Regions from separate parts of the Pseudomonas sp. F3-2 genome, predicted to be linked through region 1. Evidence: predicted binding sites of a transcription regulator. Region 1 holds the regulator's gene; each other region holds the start of a gene.
The links. Region 1 encodes sigma-54, which starts transcription at its own class of promoters, with help from an activator protein. Its sites were predicted from a motif close to ANTGGCATNNANNTTGCTNT; they were not measured.
Positions count from the first base shown of each region.

Region 2: a site for sigma-54 is predicted at 6,525-6,544, ahead of glnK (P-II family nitrogen regulator). Genes of this name have one in related genera too.
Region 3: a site for sigma-54 is predicted at 4,123-4,142, ahead of AAGQ88_RS12270 (CmpA/NrtA family ABC transporter substrate-binding protein). Genes of this name have one in related genera too.

Region 1 is NZ_CP152388.1:980,350-988,211, forward strand. It holds gene AAGQ88_RS04475 (sensor domain-containing diguanylate cyclase) at 1-1,364, opposite strand, end outside; gene AAGQ88_RS04480 (HPr family phosphocarrier protein) at 1,729-2,001, opposite strand; gene rapZ (RNase adapter RapZ) at 2,018-2,875, opposite strand; gene ptsN (PTS IIA-like nitrogen regulatory protein PtsN) at 2,878-3,342, opposite strand; gene raiA (ribosome-associated translation inhibitor RaiA) at 3,355-3,663, opposite strand; gene AAGQ88_RS04500 (RNA polymerase factor sigma-54) at 3,741-5,234, opposite strand; gene lptB (LPS export ABC transporter ATP-binding protein) at 5,421-6,146, opposite strand; gene lptA (lipopolysaccharide transport periplasmic protein LptA) at 6,146-6,694, opposite strand; gene lptC (LPS export ABC transporter periplasmic protein LptC) at 6,681-7,253, opposite strand; gene AAGQ88_RS04520 (HAD family hydrolase) at 7,264-7,797, opposite strand; gene AAGQ88_RS04525 (KpsF/GutQ family sugar-phosphate isomerase) at 7,798-7,862, opposite strand, start outside.
Region 2 is NZ_CP152388.1:5,824,886-5,832,747, forward strand. It holds gene lysA (diaminopimelate decarboxylase) at 1-75, shown strand, start outside; gene dapF (diaminopimelate epimerase) at 80-910, shown strand; gene AAGQ88_RS26000 (DUF484 family protein) at 924-1,661, shown strand; gene xerC (tyrosine recombinase XerC) at 1,664-2,569, shown strand; gene AAGQ88_RS26010 (HAD family hydrolase) at 2,559-3,254, shown strand; gene sutA (transcriptional regulator SutA) at 3,505-3,834, opposite strand; gene AAGQ88_RS26020 (secondary thiamine-phosphate synthase enzyme YjbQ) at 3,928-4,359, opposite strand; gene AAGQ88_RS26025 (ammonium transporter) at 4,609-5,946, opposite strand; gene glnK (P-II family nitrogen regulator) at 5,980-6,318, opposite strand; gene AAGQ88_RS26035 (accessory factor UbiK family protein) at 6,738-7,001, shown strand; gene AAGQ88_RS26040 (heparin lyase I family protein) at 7,137-7,862, opposite strand, start outside.
Region 3 is NZ_CP152388.1:2,646,001-2,653,862, reverse strand. It holds gene rlmKL (bifunctional 23S rRNA (guanine(2069)-N(7))-methyltransferase RlmK/23S rRNA (guanine(2445)-N(2))-methyltransferase RlmL) at 1-2,026, opposite strand, end outside; gene rmf (ribosome modulation factor) at 2,597-2,812, shown strand; gene AAGQ88_RS12275 (quinone-dependent dihydroorotate dehydrogenase) at 2,995-4,017, opposite strand; gene AAGQ88_RS12270 (CmpA/NrtA family ABC transporter substrate-binding protein) at 4,293-5,501, shown strand; gene AAGQ88_RS12265 (ANTAR domain-containing protein) at 5,515-6,090, shown strand; gene AAGQ88_RS12260 (nitrate/nitrite transporter) at 6,331-7,542, shown strand; gene AAGQ88_RS12255 (bifunctional protein-serine/threonine kinase/phosphatase) at 7,559-7,862, shown strand, end outside.

The sequences.
Region 1 (7,862 bases):
TCGGGCCTGTCTGCTGCGTGTGGAAGATGCGACGCAATGCCGATGCTTGCGGTGATGGGTGACGGATCGTCTTCGAAGGGAGGCAGCGACTCAATCGCCGCCCGGATTTTTTCGGCAAGCACGCGAGCGCCAGCTAGATCGGTCTCCGGTAAGACCACCAGAAATTCCTCGCCGCCATACCGGGCCGCGAGATCGCCGGGACGTCGAATATTGGCCGAGATCGTCTGGGCGACGTTGCGCAGCGCGACATCGCCGCCGTGGTGGCCATGGCGGTCGTTGAACGCCTTGAAGTGGTCGACGTCGATCATCAGCAGTGACAGCGATTTGCCCGAGCGCATTCCGCGCAGCCACTCCTGTTTGAGCACCTGATCCAGCCGGCGCCTGTTGGCGAGTCCGGTGAGCACGTCCGTTGAGGCCAGCTCGGCCAGCTCCTGCTCGGCGTTGTGGCGCAGGCGCAATTGTTTGCCCAGCAGCCACGACAGCCACAGGATTCCCAGGCACAACAGGCCAGTGGCACTGGCGACGAGGAGGGCGTTGCGTTTCCAGACCGCATAGACCTCGTCCTGAGACTGGGCCACTACCACGATCAACGGCAAATCGCCCACGCGTGAGAACGTGTACAACCGCTCGGTGCCATACAGCTCCGACATTGCAGAGAAGTGGCCACTCACCTGATTGAGGATTCGCTGGAAATTGGGGCGTTGGCTGAAGTCCTCGCCGATCAGGCTTTTACCCGCATCATCGGATTGCCGTGCCAACAGAACGCCTTCGGCATTGATCAGATTGATCGAGCTGTTCTTGCCCACGTCCAGGCTTCTGAACAATTGGTTGAAGTAGGAAAGCCGCATCGTCGCAGCGGCGATGCCGACGAACTGGCCGTCCGCGGAGGGCAGGCGCCTGCTGAAGCTGATGCACCAGTCCTTGAAACCCCAGCGCGATTTGAAGGGGCCATCCACTCGCATGGCAAGCGAGGCGCTTTCGCGGTGCTTCTGGAAGCTTGAGCGGTCGGAGAAGTTGTCTTCGCGGGGAATGACGGAAACCGAATCGGCAATGATATCGCCGCGCCTGTCGAGCAACACCATATCGCCTTTGAAGGGCGCGGCGGTCGCCCGGTCGAAGAACACCAGTTGACGTAATTCAGGAGAGATCGACGTCACGTCCTGACGCTGCCATGCTGAAATCAGGCCCTTGAGCGACGTGTCGTACAGTTCGGCGCTGCGCTGCACGTCGGCATCGATCAGTTGAACCACATTGTTGGCCGAGCGCACGGCGGATTCGGTAGCATTGCCGCGCTCGCGAATCAGCAAGGACGCCACGATCGTCAGGATCGCGATCACCGCCAGGACGCTGCCGAGCATCAGCATTTTTTCCGGGCCGGACCTGTTTTTGAGCCGGGGTGGACCTGTGACTGTCATCAATCCGCTCTGCCTTGGAACATCACCACCCACATCTTGATTCCTGATACGCACCGGGAATCGCCCTGGCTGGTCCGTGCCTGATCGGGAAGGCTAGCGACTCACTGTTTCGAAGCGATGGATTAAAGATACTTTGTGCGCGCCGCGCAAGTCTGAAAATTCCGTAGATATCGCGCAATTTTCTTTATTGCGTGTAAGTCGGACAGATCGGCGAAAGCGCAGAGGAGGACGGCAGGCGTTTACATGGAACAAAGCCGCCAGATCGCAGGCTTCGTTCGCCATTGGAAACTGAATCGTTAACGTGCGCTGAGGGTCACTCGCCTTCGTCGAACTTGTTGTTGATCAGTTCGATCAGGCCATCCAGCGCGGCCTGCTCCTGGTCGCCCTCGGTCGACAGATGAATGTCCGTGCCTTTGCCGGCAGCCAGCATCATGACCGCCATGATGCTTTTGCCGTCGACCATGCTTTCCGGAGTCCGGCCCACGCGGATCTGGCAGGGATATTTGCCCGCCACGCCGACGAATTTCGCTGCAGCACGGGCGTGCAGGCCCAGCTTGTTGATGATAGTGATTTGATGAGCGGGCATCGCGATGGGGATCCTTTCAGCTTAGGTCGCGGTGGCGAACCTGAACATTCTTGAGCGATTGTTGCAGGACCTGACCCAGACGTTCGGTCAGGTAGACGGAGCGGTGATGCCCGCCGGTGCAGCCAATGGCAATGGTGACGTAGGCACGGTTGCTGGCGGCGAAGCGCGGCAGCCATTTGGTAAGGTAGGCGCAGATGTCCTGGAACATCTCCTCGACATCCGGCTGGGCGGCCAGGTAGTCCGCCACTGGCTGGTCAAGCCCGGATTGTTCGCGCAGCTCGGGCTTCCAGTAAGGGTTCGGCAGGCAGCGCACGTCGAACACGAGGTCGGCGTCGACCGGCATGCCGCGTTTGAAGCCAAACGACTCGATCAGGAAGGCCGTGCCTGGCTCAGGTCTGTTCAACAGCCGCAACTTGAGCGTATCGCGCAACTGATACAGATTCAGGTGAGTGGTGTCGACGGTCAGGTCGGCGAGGTCGATGATCGGCCCCAGCAGGGTTTTCTCATCACGGATGGCTTCAGCCAGCGAGCGGGTTGCCGTACTCAGTGGGTGGCGGCGGCGGGTCTCGGAGAAACGCTTGAGCAGCGTCGACTCCTCGGCATCCAGGAACAACACGTCACACTGAATATGCCGGCTGCGCACCTCTTCGAGCATGCGCGGAAAGCGGCTCAGATGGCTGGGCAGGTTGCGTGCGTCGATCGAAACCGCGAGCAGTGGCTCAGCCAGTTCGGTGTGGATCAGCGCTCGCTCGGCCAGTTCAGGCAGCAGCCCGGCAGGCAGGTTATCGACGCAGTAGAAGCCGCTGTCTTCAAGAACATCGAGGGCCGTACTCTTGCCGGAGCCGGAGCGACCGCTGACGATGACCATGCGCATGATCAGTGACCGTTCTGAACGTGAAGCACGACGTTGTAGAGCTCATCGCTGCTCTTCGCGTTCCGCAGGCTCGCCCTGACATCTGCACGGTCAAGCATGCTGGCGATCTGGCGCAGCAGTTCGAGGTGAGCGTCGGTTGCCGCTTCCGGCACCAGCAACACGAACAGCAGATCGACGGGCGCGCCGTCGATGGCGTCGAAGTCGACCGGTTTTTCAAGATGAAGCACTGCGCTGACGGGCGAGTCGCAACCTTTCAGTCGACAGTGTGGAATGGCGATACCATTGCCGAACCCGGTCGATCCGAGCTTTTCACGGGCAATGAGGCTTTCATAGACAGTTTGCTGATCAAGTTCAGGCACCTGCTGCCCGATCATTTTGGCAATCTGTTCGAGGACGGCTTTTTTGCTGCCACCTGGCACGTTCACGAGGGAACGGCCAGGGGTCAGAATGTTTTCAAGTCGAATCATGGGTGGGGGGTATCAGCGAGCTGCCGCACCTTTGAGGATGCTTTGCTGCTTTTCCTTATGCTTGAGCAATTGTCTGTCCAGCTTGTCAGTGAGCAGGTCGATCGCCGCGTACATGTCATCATGCTCCGCATTGGCAACCACCTCTCCACCGTGGATATGCAGCGTGGCCTCGATCTTCTGTTTGAGCTTCTCGACGGCCATCGTCACTTGCACATTGGTAATCTTGTCAAAGTGCCCTTCGAGCTTTTTAAGCTTCAGCTCGACGTACTCGCGCAGGGGCTTGGTCACTTCCAGTTGGTGTCCACTGATGTTGACTTGCATACAGCTTCTCCTTCGTTGCCAGTGCATTAAGAGGCAGGCTTGGGTGCCTGCCACTGGAACGCTGTGGCTTGTGACCTTTACATCAGTCGCTTGCGTTCACTCGAAGGCGCTATCCCTAGAGATTCGCGGTATTTGGCGACTGTGCGACGGGCCACTTGAATGCCTTGTGCCTCCAGTAAACCAGCGATCTTGCTGTCACTCAACGGCTTTTTCTGATTTTCCGCGGCAACCAGTTTTTTGATGATCGCGCGGATCGCCGTGGACGAGCATTCACCGCCTTCGGAGGTGCTTACATGGCTTGAGAAGAAGTATTTCAGTTCGTAGATGCCACGCGGCGTGTGCATGAATTTCTGCGTGGTCACGCGGGAAATCGTCGATTCATGCATGCCGACCGCTTCCGCAATGTCATGCAGGACCAACGGCTTCATTGCCTCGTCGCCGTACTCGAGGAAGCCGCGCTGATGTTCAACGATCTGCGTGGCCACTTTCATCAGGGTTTCGTTGCGGCTCTGTAGGCTCTTGATGAACCAGCGGGCCTCTTGCAACTGATTGCGCATGAACGTGTTGTCGGCGCTGGTATCGGCGCGACGCACGAAGCCTGCGTATTGCGGATTGACCCGCAGGCGTGGCACGGCTTCCTGATTGAGCTCGACCAGCCAGCGTTCATTGTCCTTGCGCACGATGACATCAGGGACGACGTATTCGGCTTCGGTGGATTCGATCTGCGATCCCGGACGCGGGTTGAGGCTCTGAACCAGTTCGATCACCTGGCGCAGGTCATCTTCCTTAAGCTTCATCCGGCGCATCAGTTGCGCGTAGTCGCGGCTGCCGAGCAGGTCGATGTAATCGCTCACCAGACGCTGTGCCTCGGCCAGCCATCTGGTCTTGGCCGGCAGCTGGCGCAGCTGCAGCAGCAGGCATTCGCTCAGCGTGCGTGCGCCGATACCGGCTGGTTCGAACTGCTGGATGCGGTGCAGAACGGCTTCGATTTCGTCCAGCTCGATGTCGAGTTCCGGATCGAATGCGTCGAGCAGCTCTTCCAGCGACTCGTCCAGGTAGCCCTGAGGGTTTATGCAGTCGATGAGGGTAACGGCGATCAGGCGATCGGTGTCGGACATGGGTGCCAGATTCAGCTGCCACAATAGATGGCTTTGCAAGCTTTCGCCGACGGAGGTGCGGGTCGTGAAGTCCCACTCATCATCGTCATTGCTCGGCAGGCTGCTCGCGCTGGTTTGATAAATGTCTTCCCATGCAGTATCGACGGGCAATTCGTTGGGAATGCGCTCGCTCCACTCGCCATCGTCGAGGTTGTCGACGGTCGGAGTGGCTTCCTGATAGGTCGGCTCCTGAACGTCGGGGTTGGGCTTGTGCTCGATGTTGTCGGCCATTGGGTCAACATTATCGAAATCGTCGCCTTCTTCCTGTCGTTCGAGCATCGGATTGGACTCCAGTGCCTCCTGGATTTCCTGTTGGAGATCCAGCGTCGACAGTTGGAGTAAGCGGATGGCCTGTTGCAGCTGCGGCGTCATCGTCAGCTGCTGGCCCATTCTCAAGACTAGCGAAGGTTTCATGGCAGGGGCTTAACACCTTATTCGCCGGCGCACTGCGCGCCATCCACTACTAGGGCGCCGAGGCGCCTACTTAAGCAAATTATATGCCTGAAACCGGAGTGTTTGCCTAGAGTGTGACGACAATTAATCCGGGGTTGGCGATGAGGCGCACGTTTGCGTTCGTCTCCAGCCCCCGTCTTCACCGGGTTACAGGCGGAACTCGTGGCCGAGATACACTTCTTTAACCAACTGGTTGGCCAGGATGGTTTCAGCGTCGCCTTCTGCGATGAGTTGCCCGTCGTTGACGATGTAGGCTGTTTCGCAGATATCCAGCGTCTCACGTACGTTGTGGTCGGTGATCAGAACGCCGATGCCCTTGGCCTTGAGGTGATGAATGATCTGCTTGATGTCGCCCACGGAAATCGGGTCGACACCTGCGAACGGTTCATCCAGCAGAATGAATTTCGGCGCCGTGGCCAATGCGCGTGCGATCTCGACGCGGCGGCGCTCGCCACCCGACAGGCTCATGCCGAGGTTGTCGCGGATGTGAGTAATGTGGAATTCCTGCAGCAGGCTTTCCAGTTCCTTGCGACGTCCGGCGCGGTCGAGTTCCTTGCGGGTCTCGAGGATCGCCATGATGTTGTCCGATACCGACAGTTTGCGGAAGATCGACGCTTCCTGGGGCAGATAGCCAATACCGGCACGCGCGCGGCCGTGCATGGGTTGGTGGCTGACGTCCTGCTCGTCGATGAGCACGCGGCCCTGATCGGCCTGAACCAGGCCCACGATCATATAGAAACACGTGGTCTTGCCCGCACCGTTCGGGCCGAGAAGGCCGACGATCTGACCGCTTTCGATGGAAAGGCTGACGTCACGGACGACCTGGCGACTCTTGTAACTCTTGGCCAGGTGTTGGGCTTTCAGCGTTGCCATTACTGGGCCTTCTGCTGGTCGGTTTTCTTTTTCGGCTGGATCACCATGTCGACACGCGGACGGGCTTCGGTCACCTTGCTGCCTGTCGCGCGGCCGGCGCTGGCAAGCTTGCGGACCGTGTCATAGACGATTTTCTCGCCCTGAGTGGTGTTGTTGTCCTTGTCGATGACCTTGGCCTTGTCGATCAGCACGACGCGGTTCTGCGCTGCGTGGTACTGAATGGTGACGCCCCAGCCCTGGACGGGCTTGGTGTCGCCAGCGGTCTGCAACTGCTCGAAGTAGGCGAGGTTGCCCACCGAGGTCACGACGTCGATGTCGCCGGCAGGGGTGCGAGTGATGGTCACGGTGTTACCGGTCACCTTCATCGAGCCCTGGGTGATGATCACGTCGCCTTTGTAGGTCGCGACACCTTGCTTGTCGTCCAGCTGAGCATCGTCGGCCTGAATACGGATAGGCTGATCCTGATCGTTCGGCAGAGCCCAGGCGCTCACGCTTCCCAGTGCTGCGCCCAGGCCGAGCAAAATAGGGAGGGTTTTAAGGAGCCTCATACTGTCCTCTTGCATTCGATAGCAGGTGTATCCTGCTTTCTTTTAGATAGGCCTTCATACCCGTACCGGTGCTCACGCCGTTGAAGCCGTCGATTCTAACGGGTTGCGCGGTTTCCGCATATTGCTTCTGAGGGAAGACAGTCATGCGGGTACTGGTGATCACGGTGGTGCGTTTCTTTTCGTCGGTGCGGTTGATGCGCACCTGATCGATCAGCTCGACATGGTCGCCACCGGGGGAGACCTCGGCGCGCACGCTCTGTACGTGCCAGGGGAATTCGGTGCCACGGTACATTTGCAGCACCGGCGTGGTCATCAGCGTGACATCGGTGGCCTTCAGATGCTCGACCTTATCGGAGGTCATGTCGTATTGCATGCTGCCGTCGGGCAGGTACTGAATGCTGTGGGCGTTGATCGCGTAATAGTCGATCGCGCTTTCGTCCACCGCAGCCTTGGGTTGATCCATGAAGCTTTCGGGGCTGACGTTCCAGTACCCGACCGCTGCAAGCAGCACCGCCAGAACACCGAAGATCAGAAACGTACGAAACTTTTTGCTGAGCATAAATGCACTTCTATAAGTAGGCGGCGTGGGCCGCTTCGAGGTTGCCCTGAGCGCTCAGGATCAACTCGCAGAATTCTCGGCCAGCGCCTTCGCCGCCACGTGCCTGGGTAGTCCCGTGGGCATGCTGACGTACGAAACCGGCGGCGTTGGCCACGGCCATGCCCAGGCCGACCCGGCGGATGACCGGCAGATCGGGGAGGTCGTCACCCAGGTACGCGACCTGGTCGTAGCTTAGATTCAGTTGCTGCAAAAGCTCGTCGAGGACGACGAGTTTGTCCTCGCGTCCCTGGTAAAGATGCGCGATGCCGAGGTTTTTTGCGCGACGTTCGACGACCGGTGTCTTGCGCCCGCTGATGATCGCCGTGGTCACGCCAGAGTTGATGAGCATTTTGATGCCCTGGCCATCGAGCGTATTGAACGTCTTGAATTCACTGCCGTCTTCGAGAAAGTACAAGCGGCCGTCAGTCAGCACGCCATCGACGTCGAAAACGGCCAGTTTGATGTTTTTGCCACGTTGCATCAGATCGTTCATATCGGCGCTCATTTACATGACTCCCGCACGGAGCAGGTCTTGAAGGTTGAACGCGCCGACGGGGCGATCGTTCTCGT
Region 2 (7,862 bases), 1.2 Mb from region 1:
GATCAAGCCTTTGAAGTGCGTCGTCGCGAAACCGTGACTGAGCTGTTTGCCGGCGAAAGCCTGCTGCCGGAGTAATCCCATGCTGCTGCGTTTTACCAAGATGCATGGGCTGGGCAACGACTTCATGGTGCTGGACCTTGTGAGCCAGCACGCGCACATCCTGCCCAAGCATGCCAAGCAATGGGGCGATCGCCACACCGGGATCGGCTTCGATCAGCTTTTGCTGGTTGAGGCGCCGAGCAACCCGGACGTCGATTTCCGTTACAGAATCTTCAATTCCGACGGCTCCGAAGTCGAGCAGTGCGGCAACGGCGCGCGCTGCTTTGCCCGGTTCGTGCTAGACAAACGCCTGACCGCCAAGAAGCAGATTCGCGTCGAGACCAAAAGCGGCATCATCGAGCTGGACGTCCGCAACGACGGCCAGATCAGCGTCGACATGGGTGCGCCACGTCTGGTCCCTGCCGACATCCCATTCGATGCACCGCAACAGGCGACCAGCTACACGCTGGACGTCGAGGGCGAACGCATCGAGCTAGCGGCCGTATCGATGGGCAATCCCCATGCGGTCCTGCGCGTTTACGACATCAACAATGCGCCGGTACACGCCCTGGGCCCCAAGATCGAAAACCATCCACGTTTTCCCGCACGGGTGAACGTCGGCTTCCTTCATGTCGTCGATCGTCAGCGCGCGCAGTTGCGCGTCTGGGAGCGCGGCGCCGGGGAAACCCAGGCCTGCGGCACTGGCGCCTGCGCTGCCGCGGTCGCCGCGATCAGTCAGGGCTGGATGGATTCACCCCTGTTGATCGACCTGCCCGGCGGGCGCCTGTCCATCGAGTGGGCCGGCCCCGGTCATCCGGTGGTGATGACAGGCCCGGCCGTTCGGGTTTACGAAGGCCAAGTACGTCTATGAGTGAGCATATCCAATGACCGACCAGCCTCAGACTTCAACCGACACGCCCGGCGTTCCCGACGCTGACAAAGCAGTGCCTGCCCTTGAAGCCGAGGCAGTCGCGGCCTGGCTGCAGCAACACCCGGACTTTTTCGCCGAGCACGACGAGCTGCTCACCAGCATGCGCATCCCGCATCAGCGTGGGGACACGGTTTCGCTGGTTGAGCGGCAGCTGAAACTGCTGCGCGAGCGCAACATCGAGATGCGCCATCGGCTGTCGCAATTGATGGACGTGGCGAGGGACAACGATCGCCTGTTCGAGAAAACCCGCCGCCTGATCCTCGACCTGATGGACGCCACCAGCCTGGAAGAAATCGTCATCGCTGTAGAAGACAGCCTTCGCCAGGAGTTTCAGGTGCCCTTCGTCAGCCTGATTCTGTTCAGCGACAACCCGATGACGGTAGGCCGCTGGGTAACCGGCGCCGATGCCCAGAAAGCCATCGGCGGATTGATCTCCGGCGGCAAAACCGTCAGCGGCGCACTGCGCGAGCATGAGCTGGAATTCCTGTTCGGCAGCGAACAGAGCAAGGAAGTCGGCTCGACTGCGATCGCAGCCCTCAGCCATCAAGGTCTGCACGGCGTGCTCGCCATCGGCAGCCGCGATCCGCAGCACTATAAAAGCTCGGTGGGCACGCTGTTCCTCAGCTACATCGCTGACGTGTTGAGCCGTCTGCTGCCGCGCTTCACAAATTCGCTGCGCTCGGTTCGCTAGTCATGGAACGGCAGCTGGATGCTTACTGCACGCACTTGCGCAGTGAGCGCCAAGTGTCGGGACATACGCTTGAGGCTTATCGCCGGGACCTGAACAAGGTTCTGGCGTTTTGCGAAAAACATCACATCGACAGCTGGAAGGCGCTGGATATTCAGGCCATGCGCAGCCTGGTTGCGCGCCTGCATCAGCAAGGCCAGTCTTCGCGCAGTCTGGCGCGCCTGCTGTCTGCGGTGCGGGGCTTTTATCACTATCTGAACCGCGAAGGCATTTGCGATCACGATCCGGCCAACGGCCTGTCGCCGCCCAAAGGCGAACGCAGGCTGCCCAAGACACTCGACGCCGACCGCACGCTTCAGTTGCTGGAAGGTGGCGTGGAAGATGATTTCCTTGCGCGGCGCGATCAGGCGATTCTCGAACTGTTTTACTCCTCCGGGCTGCGCCTGTCCGAGCTGACAGGACTGAACTGCGAGCAGCTCGATCTGGCCGACGGCCTCGTTCAGGTGCTCGGCAAAGGCAGCAAGACGCGAGTGCTGCCGGTCGGCAGCAAGGCCCGGGAAGCATTGGAAGAATGGCTGAAGCTGCGAGCGCTGGCCAATCCTCAGGACGATGCGGTATTCATCAGTCAGCAAGGCCGGCGCCTGGGGCCGCGCTCGATTCAACTGCGTGTCAAGGCGGCAGGCGAGCGCGAGCTTGGGCAAAACCTGCACCCGCATATGCTGCGTCATTCTTTTGCCAGCCACCTGCTGGAGTCCTCGCAGGACCTGCGTGCCGTGCAGGAACTGCTCGGGCACGCCGACATCGCAACGACCCAGATCTACACCCACTTGGACTTCCAGCACCTGGCCACGGTGTATGACAGCGCCCACCCAAGGGCCAAACGCAAAGGTTCTTCTGACAATGAGCATTAAGCTGATCACGTTCGATCTGGACGACACGCTGTGGGAAACCGCACCAGCGATCGTCGGCGCCGAGACCATGCTGCGTGAGTGGCTGGCCGAAAACGCGCCGAAACTGGGACCGGTGCCGGTTGAGCACTTGTGGGAAATCCGTTCTCGGCTGGTGGAGGCTGACCCAGGCTTCAGGCATCGCATCAGCGCACTGCGACGCCGCGTGCTGTTCCACGCGCTGGAAGACGCCGGATATGCCCCCGCAGAGGCCCAGGACCTGGCGGATCGGGGTTTCGAAGTGTTTCTGCAGGGGCGTCACCAGCTGGATATCTTCCCGGAAGTCGTGCCGACGCTGGAGATCCTCGCCAAGTCCTACACCTTGGGCGTTGTAACCAATGGCAACGCCGACGTGCGCCGATTGGGTCTGGCCGATTATTTCGCCTTCGCGCTCTGTGCGGAGGATCTGGGCATCGGCAAACCGGACCCGGCGCCGTTTCTCGAAGCGCTCAAGCGCGGCAATGCCGACCCGCGCCATGCCGTGCATGTAGGCGATCACCCTGGTGATGACATCGCCGGGGCGCAACAAGCGGGCTTGCGCGCGATCTGGTACAACCCGGGCGGCAAGGCGTGGGAGGCGGACGTATTGCCTGACGCGCAGATCAGCAGTTTGACGCAACTGCCCGAGGTTCTGGCGCGCTGGGGGTGATGGGTAGGGGTTCTTTTCGGGGCGACATACCAATCAAGTCATTGTGCAAGAGCTGGCAACCCGGTGCATCAGGCCATGGCACGGTGAAAAAAATGTGGGCACGAGCTTGCTCGCGAATGGCCCGCAGGGCATCAAAGTAAGCATTCCAACCGGAAAGGCAAAGGGCAAAAGGCAAACGCAGCCCCCAAACACCCAGCCAAAAAAAAGCCCGCAGCGACAGCGGGCTTCTTTCAGCAGGCATCCGACACCCTCAAATAGGGCGGCTACCGTACTTGTTGTCAGGCTTCTTGGGCGGATCGGCGACCACATTGGCCTCCACTTCCTGAATCTTGCCGCCACGCGCGAGGAATTCCTCCATTGCGCGAGCCAGAGCATCACGCTCTTTGTTCTTGGCTTCAACGCTAGGCAACTCATCGACCGAGACAGCGGCCTTGGCCTTGCCTTTGGCTGGCGTAGCCGCAGCTTCGGGGCTGTCTTCTATGTCCGCGACGTCGTCATCGGGCGCAGCAGCAAGCTCCTCACCGTCCTCTTCGTCTTCCAGACCGTCTTCAACCAGATCGTCGTTGTCATCGTCGCTCATGTTCTACCTCATGACTTGCGAAAGCAGATTAGTTATAGCCCAGCTGCGCTTAATTTCTAAGACAGCCGGAAAAAATTCAACCACCGCCGACAATCAGCGGTCTTGCCCCTCTCCCTGAAGGGTGGCGAGGACTTTACGCGCACCGCCTGCATCGCGATGCTCTCCTAAATAAACACCTTGCCAGGTTCCCATCGCCAGGCGCCCGTCCGTTACCGGTACAAGCAGCTGACAACCCAGCAGGCTGGCTTTGAAGTGCGCTGGCAGGTCGTCCGGACCTTCGTCATCGTGTTCATAACCGCCATTGCCCTGAGGCACCAACCGATTGAAGAAACGCTCGAAGTCGCGACGCACTGCCGGGTCGGCATTCTCGTTGATCGTCAACGAGGCCGAAGTATGTTGCAGCCACAGGTGCAACAACCCAACCCGACAATCCCTCAGACCCGGAAGGCCTGCAATGATCTCGTCGGTTACCAGATGAAATCCGCGAGGCCTTGCCCGCAGCGTGATTCTGGTCTGTTGCCACATACGCTTCTCCGCCCTTCGGCGCGCATTCTAACGCGCTGAAAAAAAAAACAAAGCGTGCAATGAATGACGTTTTCAACAAGCCCGGAACAGGGGCAGCAATCGCAGCGCAAGACCCTGAATACGGCCGCGATGACCCGAAAACGAGCACGCTTGCCGAAGGCTTGAACGCCTCTGGCTGACCAACCTCCCTATCGACAAACGCCAGACAAAAAAATGCCCGGAGAACCGGGCATTTTTTTACAGCCGTGATTACAAGTTGTAGCCACGCTCGTTGTGTTGCGCAAGGTCCAGACCGACCGCTTCTTCTTCCTCGGTGACACGCAGGCCCATGACCGCGTCCAGCACCTTAAGGATGATGAAGGTCACGATCGCGGTGTAGATGATCGTGAAGCCTACGCCTTTGCACTGAATCCAGACTTGAGCGGCGATGTCGGTCACAGTACCGAAACCACCCAGCGACGGTGCTGCGAAGACACCGGTCAGGATCGCGCCGAGGATACCGCCGATACCGTGGACGCCGAAGGCATCCAGGGAGTCGTCGTAGCCCAGCTTGCGTTTCAGGCTGGTGGCGCAGAAGAAGCAGACCACGCCTGCAGCCAGGCCGATGATCAGACCGCCCATCGGGCCGACAGTACCGGCGGCTGGCGTAATGGCAACCAGACCGGCAACCACACCCGAGGCGATACCCAGAGCGCTTGGCTTACCGTGAGTCAGCCATTCAGCGAACATCCAGCCCAGTGCAGCGGCGGCGGTGGCGATCTGGGTGACCAGCATTGCCATACCGGCAGTGCCGTTGGCCGCAGCGGCGGAACCGGCGTTGAAACCGAACCAGCCTACCCACAGCATCGCTGCGCCGACCAGGGTGTAACCCAGGTTGTGCGGAGCCATCGGAGTGGTTGGGAAACCTTTACGCTTGCCCAGCACCAGGCACGCTACCAGACCGGCCACACCGGCGTTGATGTGAACAACGGTGCCGCCCGCGAAGTCGAGCACGCCCCAGTCCCACAACAGACCGCCCACGCCGCTCCAGACCATGTGCGCGATTGGCGCGTAGACCAGAGTGAACCAGATGGCCATGAAGATCAGCATCGCGGAGAACTTCATGCGTTCTGCGAATGCACCGACGATCAGGGCCGGAGTGATGATTGCGAAGGTCATCTGGAAGGTGACGAACACAGCTTCCGGGAACAGAGCTGCAGCGCCAGTGATGCTTGAAGGGGTGACGCCTGCAAGGAACGCCTTCGACAGACCGCCCACGAAGGAGTTGAAGTTAACGACGTTGGCTTCCATACCGGTGGTGTCGAACGCCATGCTGTAGCCGTAAACGACCCACAGGATGCTGATCAGGCCGGTGATGGCGAAGCACTGCATCATTACCGAAAGAACGTTTTTCGAGCGGACCATGCCGCCGTAGAACAGCGCCAGGCCTGGAACGGTCATGAACAGAACCAGAGCTGTGGAAGTCAGCATCCAGGCGGTGTCGCCTGAGTTGAGTACAGGGGCTGCCACTTCGTCTGCCGCCATGGCCAGGCCAGGGGTTACGAGGGACAACAGGGCTCCTAGCCCTGCGAGTTGACGCAGAGTCATATTGTTTTCTCCTGGGGCGTTGTGTTGGGCGGCTTAGATTGCGTCGGTATCGGTTTCGCCGGTACGGATGCGAATAGCCTGTTCCAGATTGACCACGAAGATCTTTCCGTCACCGATCTTGCCGGTGTTGGCCGCTTTGGTTATCGCTTCGATAACGCGGTCCAGATCCTTGTCATCAATCGCAACATCGATCTTCACCTTGGGAAGGAAGTCGACTACATATTCCGCACCGCGATACAGCTCGGTGTGGCCTTTCTGACGTCCGAAGCCTTTGACTTCAGTTACCGTGATGCCCTGCACGCCGATTTCGGACAACGACTCGCGTACGTCGTCCAGCTTGAACGGCTTGATGATGGCAGTGACTAGCTTCATGAAACTTTCTCCCGAATTGGTGGACTTGCCCCAGGAAAACAAACCCGACTCAAGTCTAAGCGCAGTGTCTGGCTTTGTAACGCGTCGATGGCCCGAAACAGACCTGACCAACTCCAGAAAACCGCTTCTGACGAAACACTTCCCCGCTCCGCCTGCCGCACTGCATTCGTCACAGCGACTGCATCAGTGCATGGGTCATATGCCACTAAGCAGAAAGCTTGCCATTTCGTGAAATCCCGCGAATTACGGCGCGTTGATCGCAATCACGCGCTTGTAGATCGCCACCATGCACGGCGCCCGCACAACAACAGTGCGCACGTGCACGACGCGATGCGCGAAAACCGTGCAACATTCATCGGGCAAAAAGACGGTAGACGCTGCGTGCTACACTGCCGCCCATCTGATTCTGGAATATGACCATGCTCGCGCCCAAAGCTTTTCTCGATGCCCTGAGCGGCCACGCCTCGCGTCTGTTCAACGGCGAAACCCCGGTCCCACGCAATGAGTTCGAAACCCAGTTCAAGGCACTGCTGCAAAGTGGCTTCAGCAAGCTCGATCTGGTCAGCCGGGAAGAGTTCGACAGCCAGATGATCGTCCTTGCCCGCACCCGTGCCCGACTTGAGGCACTGGAAGCAAAGATGGCTGAACTGGAAGCGCAACTGGCGGCGCAACCGAAGGAGTGAGGCAAAGACATGCACCGGCGCGGGCCGGGCATGTCGGTGTGTTCAAGCGCAGTGCGCCGCGCGTCGGGCCTGCGCCGTTATGGTCGCTCCCGCGTAGCTCATGCATCGCTCAAGCCGCCAATGGCGGGGCTCGCCTCAACCTTTCGCCACACTGAACCCTGAAAACAGACTCGTTGCCGGATTGTGATCGCCTTCATTGCGGTACTGCCCGAATTTGGCGTACGAATCGCTGCTGTGGGTATCGAACATGGTGGAGATGCCTTTCTTGTCGAAGACGTTCTCGCCGTTCTTGCTTACCGAGATTTCACCGTTGCCGACGCCGCGTTTGAAATCGATCTGAAAGTCCGCCCACTTGCCCACGTCCTTTGCGGCATCCCCAGGCTTGCCGATGTTGAACACCTTGGACGGCGCATTGCTGTCTTCGCTGGTCTTGAGGTGCAACTGATACTGCCCGTCCTTGGATGCCAGCCACGCGCGCGGACTGGGCTTGGCATTGTTGTGGTCAAGCACCTGGAAGAAGGTGCCGTCGTTGTTGGATTCGCGCTTCATCCCGAACTTGAAGCTGTACGGCTGCCCTTCCTGAAGCTTGGTGCCGTCCTTGATCTCGGCGCGCGGACTGGTTGAGTGTTCGGTGTAATGGCCTTTATTGAAATCGACCTTGATCACATCGCCGCGCTCAGGGTCTTTGGCCATCCCAATGTGGTCCTCGGGAGACTTCTGAACGCTGAGCTGGTTGCCCAGCGAATGCTCGGAGAAATTACCGCTTGCCGGGCTGGCGCCGCTGCTCTTGCCCGTCGGCGACGCGCCTTCCGGGGCGGCTGTTTTACTGGCGAAATGGCTCCCTGAGCCACCGCCGATCTG
Region 3 (7,862 bases), 1.7 Mb from region 1:
AAAAGGTCGGCGGGTCGATGAAGATCAGGTCGTACTCGTCGCGGCTGGTCTCGAGCCACGCCATCACGTCGCCCTGCTCCAGCCGGTTCTTGTCGGAGAAACCGTTGAGCGACAGGTTGCGCCGCGCCCAGTCCAGATACGTCTTCGACAGATCGACACTGGTGGTGCTGCGTGCTCCGCCCTTGGCGGCATGCACGCTGGCGGTCGCGGTGTAGCAGAACAGGTTCAGAAAACGCTTGCCCGCCGCTTCCCGCTGGATGCGCATGCGCATCGGGCGATGGTCGAGAAACAGCCCGGTGTCCAGGTAATCGGTGAGGTTGACCAGCAGCTTGATCCCGCCCTCGTTGACTTCCTGGAACTGGCCCTGCGCACTCTGCCGCTCGTACTGTCTGGTGCCGCTCTGGCGCTCGCGACGCTTGACCACCACCCGGCTCTTGTCGATGTTCAGCGCCTGAGGAATGGCTGCCAGCGCGTCGAACATGCGAATCGAGGCTTTTTCCGGATCGATGGATTTGGGCGCCGCGTATTCCTGCACATGCACCCAGTCGTGATAAAGGTCGATGGCCATGGCGTATTCCGGCATGTCGGCATCATAGACGCGGTAGCAATCGATGCCTTCGCGCTTGACCCATTTACCCAGCGCCTTGAGGTTCTTCTGCAGGCGATTGGCGAACATCTGCCCGCCCTCACTCAAGCGCGGCTGCTCGATGACCGGTGCAGGCGCCGGAGCAGGCTTGATCGGGTTGCCGTTCTTGTTGAACTGGCGCGCTGGCGGCTCGTCCGGCGTCTGGTCGTACGCCGCCTGCTCACGCTCAGCCTGGCGTTGCTCGGGCGTACGGCGCTCGCCGGTGACGAACTGATCCGGCAGCACTTTGATCAACAGCAGCTTGCACGGCAGCGCGCCGTTCCAGAACGCGTATTGCTTGTGGCTGCGGATGCCCATGCGTTTGCCCAGATCCGGCGCACCGGTGAACACCGCCGCTTCCCAGTTCAGGCAGGCCTGACGCAGGCGTTCGCCGAGGTTCTGATAGAGGTACAACAGGCTTGCCTCGTCGCCCAGACGCTCACCGTACGGCGGGTTGCAGATCACCAGGCCTTTCTGGTTCTGGTCCGGGCGCGGCTCGAAGGTCGCGACTTCGCCCTGATAGATCTTGATCCAGTCAGACAGACCGGCGCGCTCGACGTTGTTGCGACCGGGTTGAATCAGCCGTGGGTCGGCTTCATAACCACGAATCCACAACGGCGGCTTCGCGAGACCCGCCTCGGCGCGGGCGAGTGCCTCGTCATGCAGTTTGCGCCACAGCGCCGGCACGTGGCCCAGCCAGGCAGAGAAACCCCAGCGCTCGCGCTTGAGGTTAGGTGCGATATCGGCGGCAATCATCGCCGCTTCCACCAGGAAGGTGCCGATGCCGCACATCGGGTCGGCCAGTGCGCCACCTTCGGCGGCCATTCGTGGCCAGCCGGAACGGATCAGAATGGCCGCCGCCAGGTTCTCCTTCAACGGCGCCGCGCCCTGCTGCAAACGATAGCCGCGCTGGTGCAGGCTGTGGCCGGAGAGGTCCAGCGACAGAATCGCCTCGCCTCGGTCCAGACGCAAATGCACGCGCAGGTCCGGGTTGAGCTTGTCGATCGAAGGGCGCAAACCGTCGGAGGTGCGCAGGCGGTCGACGATGGCGTCCTTGACCTTCAGGGCGCCGAAGTGAGTGTTGTCGATGCCCGAACCATGGCCGCTGAACTCGACCGCCAGCGTGCCGTCCGGCTCCAGATGATCGGCCCACTCGATGTCGTGCACGCCGTGGTAGAGGTCCTCGGCGTCTTTCATCGGGAAGCGCTTGAGCACCAGCAATACCCGGTTGGCCAGACGCGACCACAGGCACAGCCGATAGGCGGTTTCCATGTCAGCGCTGCCGCGGATGGTCGAGGTGTGTTCGCGGGTTTCCTGGAGGCCAAGGGCAGTGGCTTCCTCAGCGAGCAGGCCTTCAAGGCCTTTGGGACAGGTGAGGAAAAGTTCGTAACGGTCCGACATGAGTATTCCAGAGCCTTGGCTATGAGTGGCAGGACAACGCATTGTCCGGCCCGATTCAAACAGACGTCTTTCGTGGAGATCGCCTGCACGGCACATACATTGTGCCCATCCATCGCCCCGATGCATTTCGGTGGCGACAGTCCGTCGGCCAGAAACCAGCCGACATCTGATATTAAAAAACCACTATTCAGCACGACAACGGCGGCAATAAAAAGTCACATCGCCGACCCTTCGTCGATTGATGCCTGACTGCAAACCGCCAGCAGTTGGCATTGAGAAACACTTGCGCTGCCGCCTGCAGGCCACGTTCCAGGGGCCCTGGCAGAAAAATGCAACGCCAGATACGTCGTTGCTTATGGTCTTAATGCCTCAATGGTTACGTTCTTATGACAAAACGGTCATTCACAGCATCCCGGGCATTGGTTAGAAATCACCTCAGGCCGTCGCCGCAACGACGACGGCACCACGCCCGTGACGCCGGCAGCGGGCATTCAAAGGCAGAAGATTTCTGCCTGACCTCGACATGAGGTCTCCAGGGACATAACAGTCAACAAACGAGGGCAACACCCTATGAGAAGACTTAAGCGTGATCCGTTGGAAAGAGCATTTTCGCGCGGATATCAATACGGCGTAACTGGTAAATCCCGTGAGCTTTGCCCCTTTACTCTACCGTCAGTGCGCCAAGCCTGGATCAATGGCTGGCGAGAAGGACGCGGCGACAACTGGGACGGTATGACCGGCACTGCGGGTATCCACAGACTCAACGAACTTCACGCGGTCGGCTGACACTCAACATCAGTCAAGTCACAACCAAAGGACAATCCGACTAAAAGTTTCTTCGACAAACCGATTCGACTTCAATTAACCATGCGCGCCCCATCCGGGCGGCGGGCTTAAGCCCAGGAGGGGTTCCTTACGGAACCCCTCTCTCATATCCGGACTTCCCGCCCGCGAACATCCTGAGACACTTACCGAGCCATCGCCGCAATCGCGTCCACCGATTCGCGAATCAGCGCCGGGCCCTTGTAGATGAAACCGGAATAAACCTGCACCAGACTCGCGCCCGCCGCGATCTTCTCGGCCGCATGCTTGCCTTCAGTGATCCCGCCCGCTGCGATGATCGGCAACTTGCCGCCCAGCTCGGAGGCCAGCACCTTGACGATGTGCGTGCTCTTCTCGCGCACCGGTGCGCCCGACAGACCGCCCGCCTCGTCACCGTGAGGCAGGCCTTCAACGCCCTGGCGGCTGAGGGTGGTGTTGGTCGCGATGACCGCGTCCATCCCCGACTCCAGCAACGCGCTGGCAACCAGTACGGTTTCTTCGTCGCTCATGTCTGGCGCAATCTTGATCGCCAGTGGCACGCGCTTGCCGTGGGCCTGGGTCAATGTTTCCTGACGCACGCGCAACGCTTCGAGCAATTGCTTGAGCGAGTCGCCGAATTGCAGGCTGCGCAGGCCGGGCGTGTTCGGTGAACTGACGTTGACGGTGATGTAGCTGGCATGGGCGTAGACCTTGTCCAGGCAGATGAGGTAGTCATCCACCGCCCGCTCGACCGGTGTGTCAAAGTTCTTGCCGATGTTGATGCCCAGCACGCCGTTGTATCGGGCCGCCTGAACCCGGCTGATCAGGTGATCGACGCCCAGGTTGTTGAAGCCCATGCGGTTGATGATCGCCTCGGCGTGAGGCAGGCGGAAAATCCGCGGTTTCGGGTTGCCGGGCTGCGGACGCGGAGTCACGGTACCGATTTCGATGAAACCGAAGCCGAGCTGGGCAAAGCCGTCGATGGCCGCGCCGTTCTTGTCCAGCCCCGCCGCCAGCCCCACCGGATTGGGGAACTGCAGGCCCATTACCGTTACCGGCAATTGCGCGGGCGCCTTGTTGAACAGGCCGTTGAGGCCCAGACGACCGCCCGCGCCGATCAGGTCCAGGGACAGATCGTGGGAGGTTTCCGGAGAGAGTTTGAACAGTAACTGGCGGGCCAGGTTATACATGGGCGGGCGCGGCTCGATTGCGGCTGAAGTCAGCGGCCGATTATAGACGTCCACGCCGTCGATGCGCGAGGCATCTGGAGAACTTTGCCGGGTGTTTCGCCGATCACTGGCATATCGATTGCTTCAGGGCCTGTACTTGCCTCGCTCCAACGGCGGAATGAGGCGCCTGACAACGACGTCGTTATCGCCCCGGTCAAGGCCTGGGCGATGCGACGTTTTTTTTGGAGATTGGGCCGCGCCCTGGTGCGCGGCCGGTCTCAGGCGGAACCCAAAGCATGAATGATCCGATCAACACCGCGCTGGCCTGGGTCAATGGCAGCGACGCTCCGGAACTGAACAGCGTCGACGTGGGCTTCATGGCGCTGACCGACAGCGCCTCACTGGTGGTCGCCGCGACCCAGGGATTCGCCCAGCCTTATGGCCTGAACATCAACCTGCATCGGCAACCCTCCTGGGCCAGCCTGCGGGACAGACTGGTCAGCGGCCAACTGCATGCCGCACACAGCCTGTATGGGCTGGTCTACGCCGCGCACCTGGGCCTCGGCAGCCAGGCCAGGGACATGGCCGTGTTGATGGGGCTGAATCAGAACGGCCAAAGCATCAATCTGTCCCGGGCCTTGCAGGACGCAGGCGTGATCACTCCTGAGGCACTGGACCGGCGTACGCACCAAAGCGATTCAAAACTGACCTTCGCCCAGACGTTCCCCACCGGTAACCACGCTTTGTGGTTGTACTACTGGCTGGCGAGTCAGGGCATTCATCCGTTGCGCGACGTCGACAGCGTGGTGGTCCCACCGCCGCAGATGGTCGAACACCTGCAAGCGGGCCGGATCGACGGTTTCTGTGTCGGCGAACCGTGGGGCGCCAGTGCGGTGAGCCAGCACCTGGGCTTTACCCTCGCCACCACACAGGCGATCTGGCCGGATCATCCGGAAAAAGTCCTGGGTTGCAGCCTGGAGTTCGTCCAGCAGTACCCCAACACCGCCCGAGCGCTGGTCATGGCGGTGCTGGAGGCCAGTCGCTTCATTGAACAGAACATGGACAATCGACGCAGCACGGCGCAGTTGCTCAGCGCCGCCGAATACGTCAACGCGCCGGTCGAGGCCATCGAACCCAGGCTGGTGGGCGAGTATGACGACGGCCTGGGCAATCGCTGGACCGATCGTCATGCCGTCAGCTTCCACCGCCAGGGTCAGGTCAACCTGCCCTACCTCTCCGATGGCATGTGGTTCATGACCCAGTTTCGCCGCTGGGGCCTGCTTCGCGAAGACCCGGACTATCTGGGCGTCGCGAAAACGGTCCAGCAGCTCGATGTGTATCGCGAGGCGGCCACGGCGCTGGGTATCGATGTCCCGGACTCGCCCATGCGCAGCAGTCAACTGATCGACGGCAAAATCTGGGATGGCAGTGACCCGGCCGGCTACGCACGCAGCTTCAAGCTGCATGCGCTGGCAGACGCCGCGCCTGTCGTCGCGGACCTTTGAGGAGGATGCCGGCATGCTGCGTATCCTGCTGATCAACGACACCGCCAAGAAAGTCGGTCGCCTGAAAGCCGCACTTGTGGAAGCGGGTTTCGAGGTGATCGACGAATCCGGCCTGATCATCGACCTGCCTGAGCGGGTGCAGGCGGTGCGCCCGGACGTGATCCTCATCGACACGGAGTCGCCCGGCCGCGACGTCATGGAGCAAGTGGTGCTGGTGACCCGCGACCTGCCCCGGCCCATCGTCATGTTCACCGATGAGCATGACCCCGGCGTCATGCGTCAGGCGATCAAATCCGGGGTCAGCGCCTACATCGTCGAAGGCATTCACGCACAGCGCCTGCAGCCGATTCTGGACGTGGCCATGGCGCGCTTCGAAAGCGATCAGGACCTGCGGGCGCAACTGCATGCCCGCGATCAGCAACTGGCGGAGCGCAAACGCATCGAAACCGCCAAAGGCCTGCTGATGAAAATGAAGCACTGCAACGAGGAAGAGGCCTACACCCTCATGCGGCGCCAGGCCATGAGCCGGCAACAGAAACTGATTCAGGTCGCCGAGCAGATCATTGCCATGAGTGAGCTACTGGGCTGACGGCTGGCCCGCTCCTTGCTTTACAGACCTTACAGGTAGCCAATGGCGGTTGCCCCACTCACGACAAAGACGTCGCACACCCCTTCGCGCAAGCGGACCGGGTTGCGACGTTTTTTCGTTTTTGGCCCGTAGCAATGGGCCGGGTGGAGCGCCGAGCCGGTGCTTCACCTGCATGACCTGACCCGTAGCGGTGCACGTATCGCCCGCACCGGCAACGATATTCTGCAGATGAGGTATGAGATGAATACAAGCTTCTGGAAAGCCGGCCACAAACCGACGCTGTTCGCAGCGTTCCTGTATTTCGACCTGAGCTTCATGGTCTGGTACCTGCTTGGCCCGCTGGCGGTGCAGATCGCCACCGACCTGCAGCTGACCACCCAGCAACGCGGCCTGATGGTCGCAACGCCGATTCTGGCGGGCGCGTTCCTGCGTTTCCTGATGGGCATGCTGGCAGACCAGCTTTCGCCGAAGACCGCCGGGATCATTGGCCAGGTGATCGTCATTCTGGCCCTGCTCTGCGCCTGGCAGCTGGGTGTTCACAGTTACGAGCAAGCGTTGTTGCTGGGCGTGTTCCTCGGCATGGCTGGCGCGTCGTTCGCCGTTGCCTTGCCGCTCGCCTCGCAGTGGTACCCGCCGCAGCATCAGGGCAAAGCCATGGGCATCGCCGGTGCCGGCAACTCGGGCACCGTCTTCGCCGCCCTGATCGCGCCGGCGCTGGCGGCAGCTTTCGGCTGGAGCAACGTGTTCGGCTTCGCCGCGTTGCCACTGCTGCTGACCCTCATCGCGTTCTCGCTGATGGCGAAAAATGCCCCGCAGCGGCCCAAAACCAAATCCATGAAGGATTACTTCAAGGCCCTGGGCGATCGCGACAGCTGGTGGTTCATGTTCTTTTACAGCGTGACCTTCGGTGGCTTCATCGGCCTGGCCAGCGCCCTGCCCGGCTACTTCAACGATCAGTACGGCCTGAGCCCGGTCACGGCCGGCTATTACACCGCGGCGTGCGTCTTCGGCGGCAGCCTGATGCGTCCGCTGGGCGGCGCACTGGCCGACCGCTTTGGTGGCATTCGAACCTTGTCGGGCATGTACGCGGTCGCAGCGATCTGCATTGCGGCCGTGGGCTTCCACCTGCCGAGTTCATGGGCGGCGCTGGCCTTGTTCGTTGCCGCGATGCTCGGTCTGGGCGCTGGCAATGGCGCGGTGTTCCAACTGGTGCCGCAGCGCTTTCACAAAGAGATCGGCGTGATGACCGGCCTCATCGGCATGGCCGGTGGCATCGGCGGTTTCCTGCTCGCCGCGGGCCTGGGCGCGATCAAGCAGAACACCGGCGACTACCAGTTGGGCCTGTGGCTGTTTGCCCTGCTCGGCGTTCTCGCCTGGTTCGGCCTGATGAACGTCAAGCGCCGCTGGAGAACGACTTGGGGATCGGCGGCCGTGACCGCCGCACGGGTGTGATCAGAGGCCGCCTGAGATGAACCAGCCTGTCGCCCTCGACGCCGCCCGCAGTGGTCTGACAGTACGCTGCGCGGAGTTCAGCAGCCGCGGTCCGCGGTCGGAAAACCAGGACGCCACCCGGGTGGTGACGCCGGTTCCGGCCCTCGCCGCCAGCAAGGGTTATCTGTTCGCCCTCGCTGACGGCGTCAGCCAGTGCGCAGACGGCGGCCTGGCCTCGCGTTCGACCCTGCAGGCGCTCGCGCTGGATTACTACGCGACCCCGGAAACCTGGGGCATCGCCCAGGCGCTGGACCGTCTGTTGCTGGCGCAAAATCGCTGGT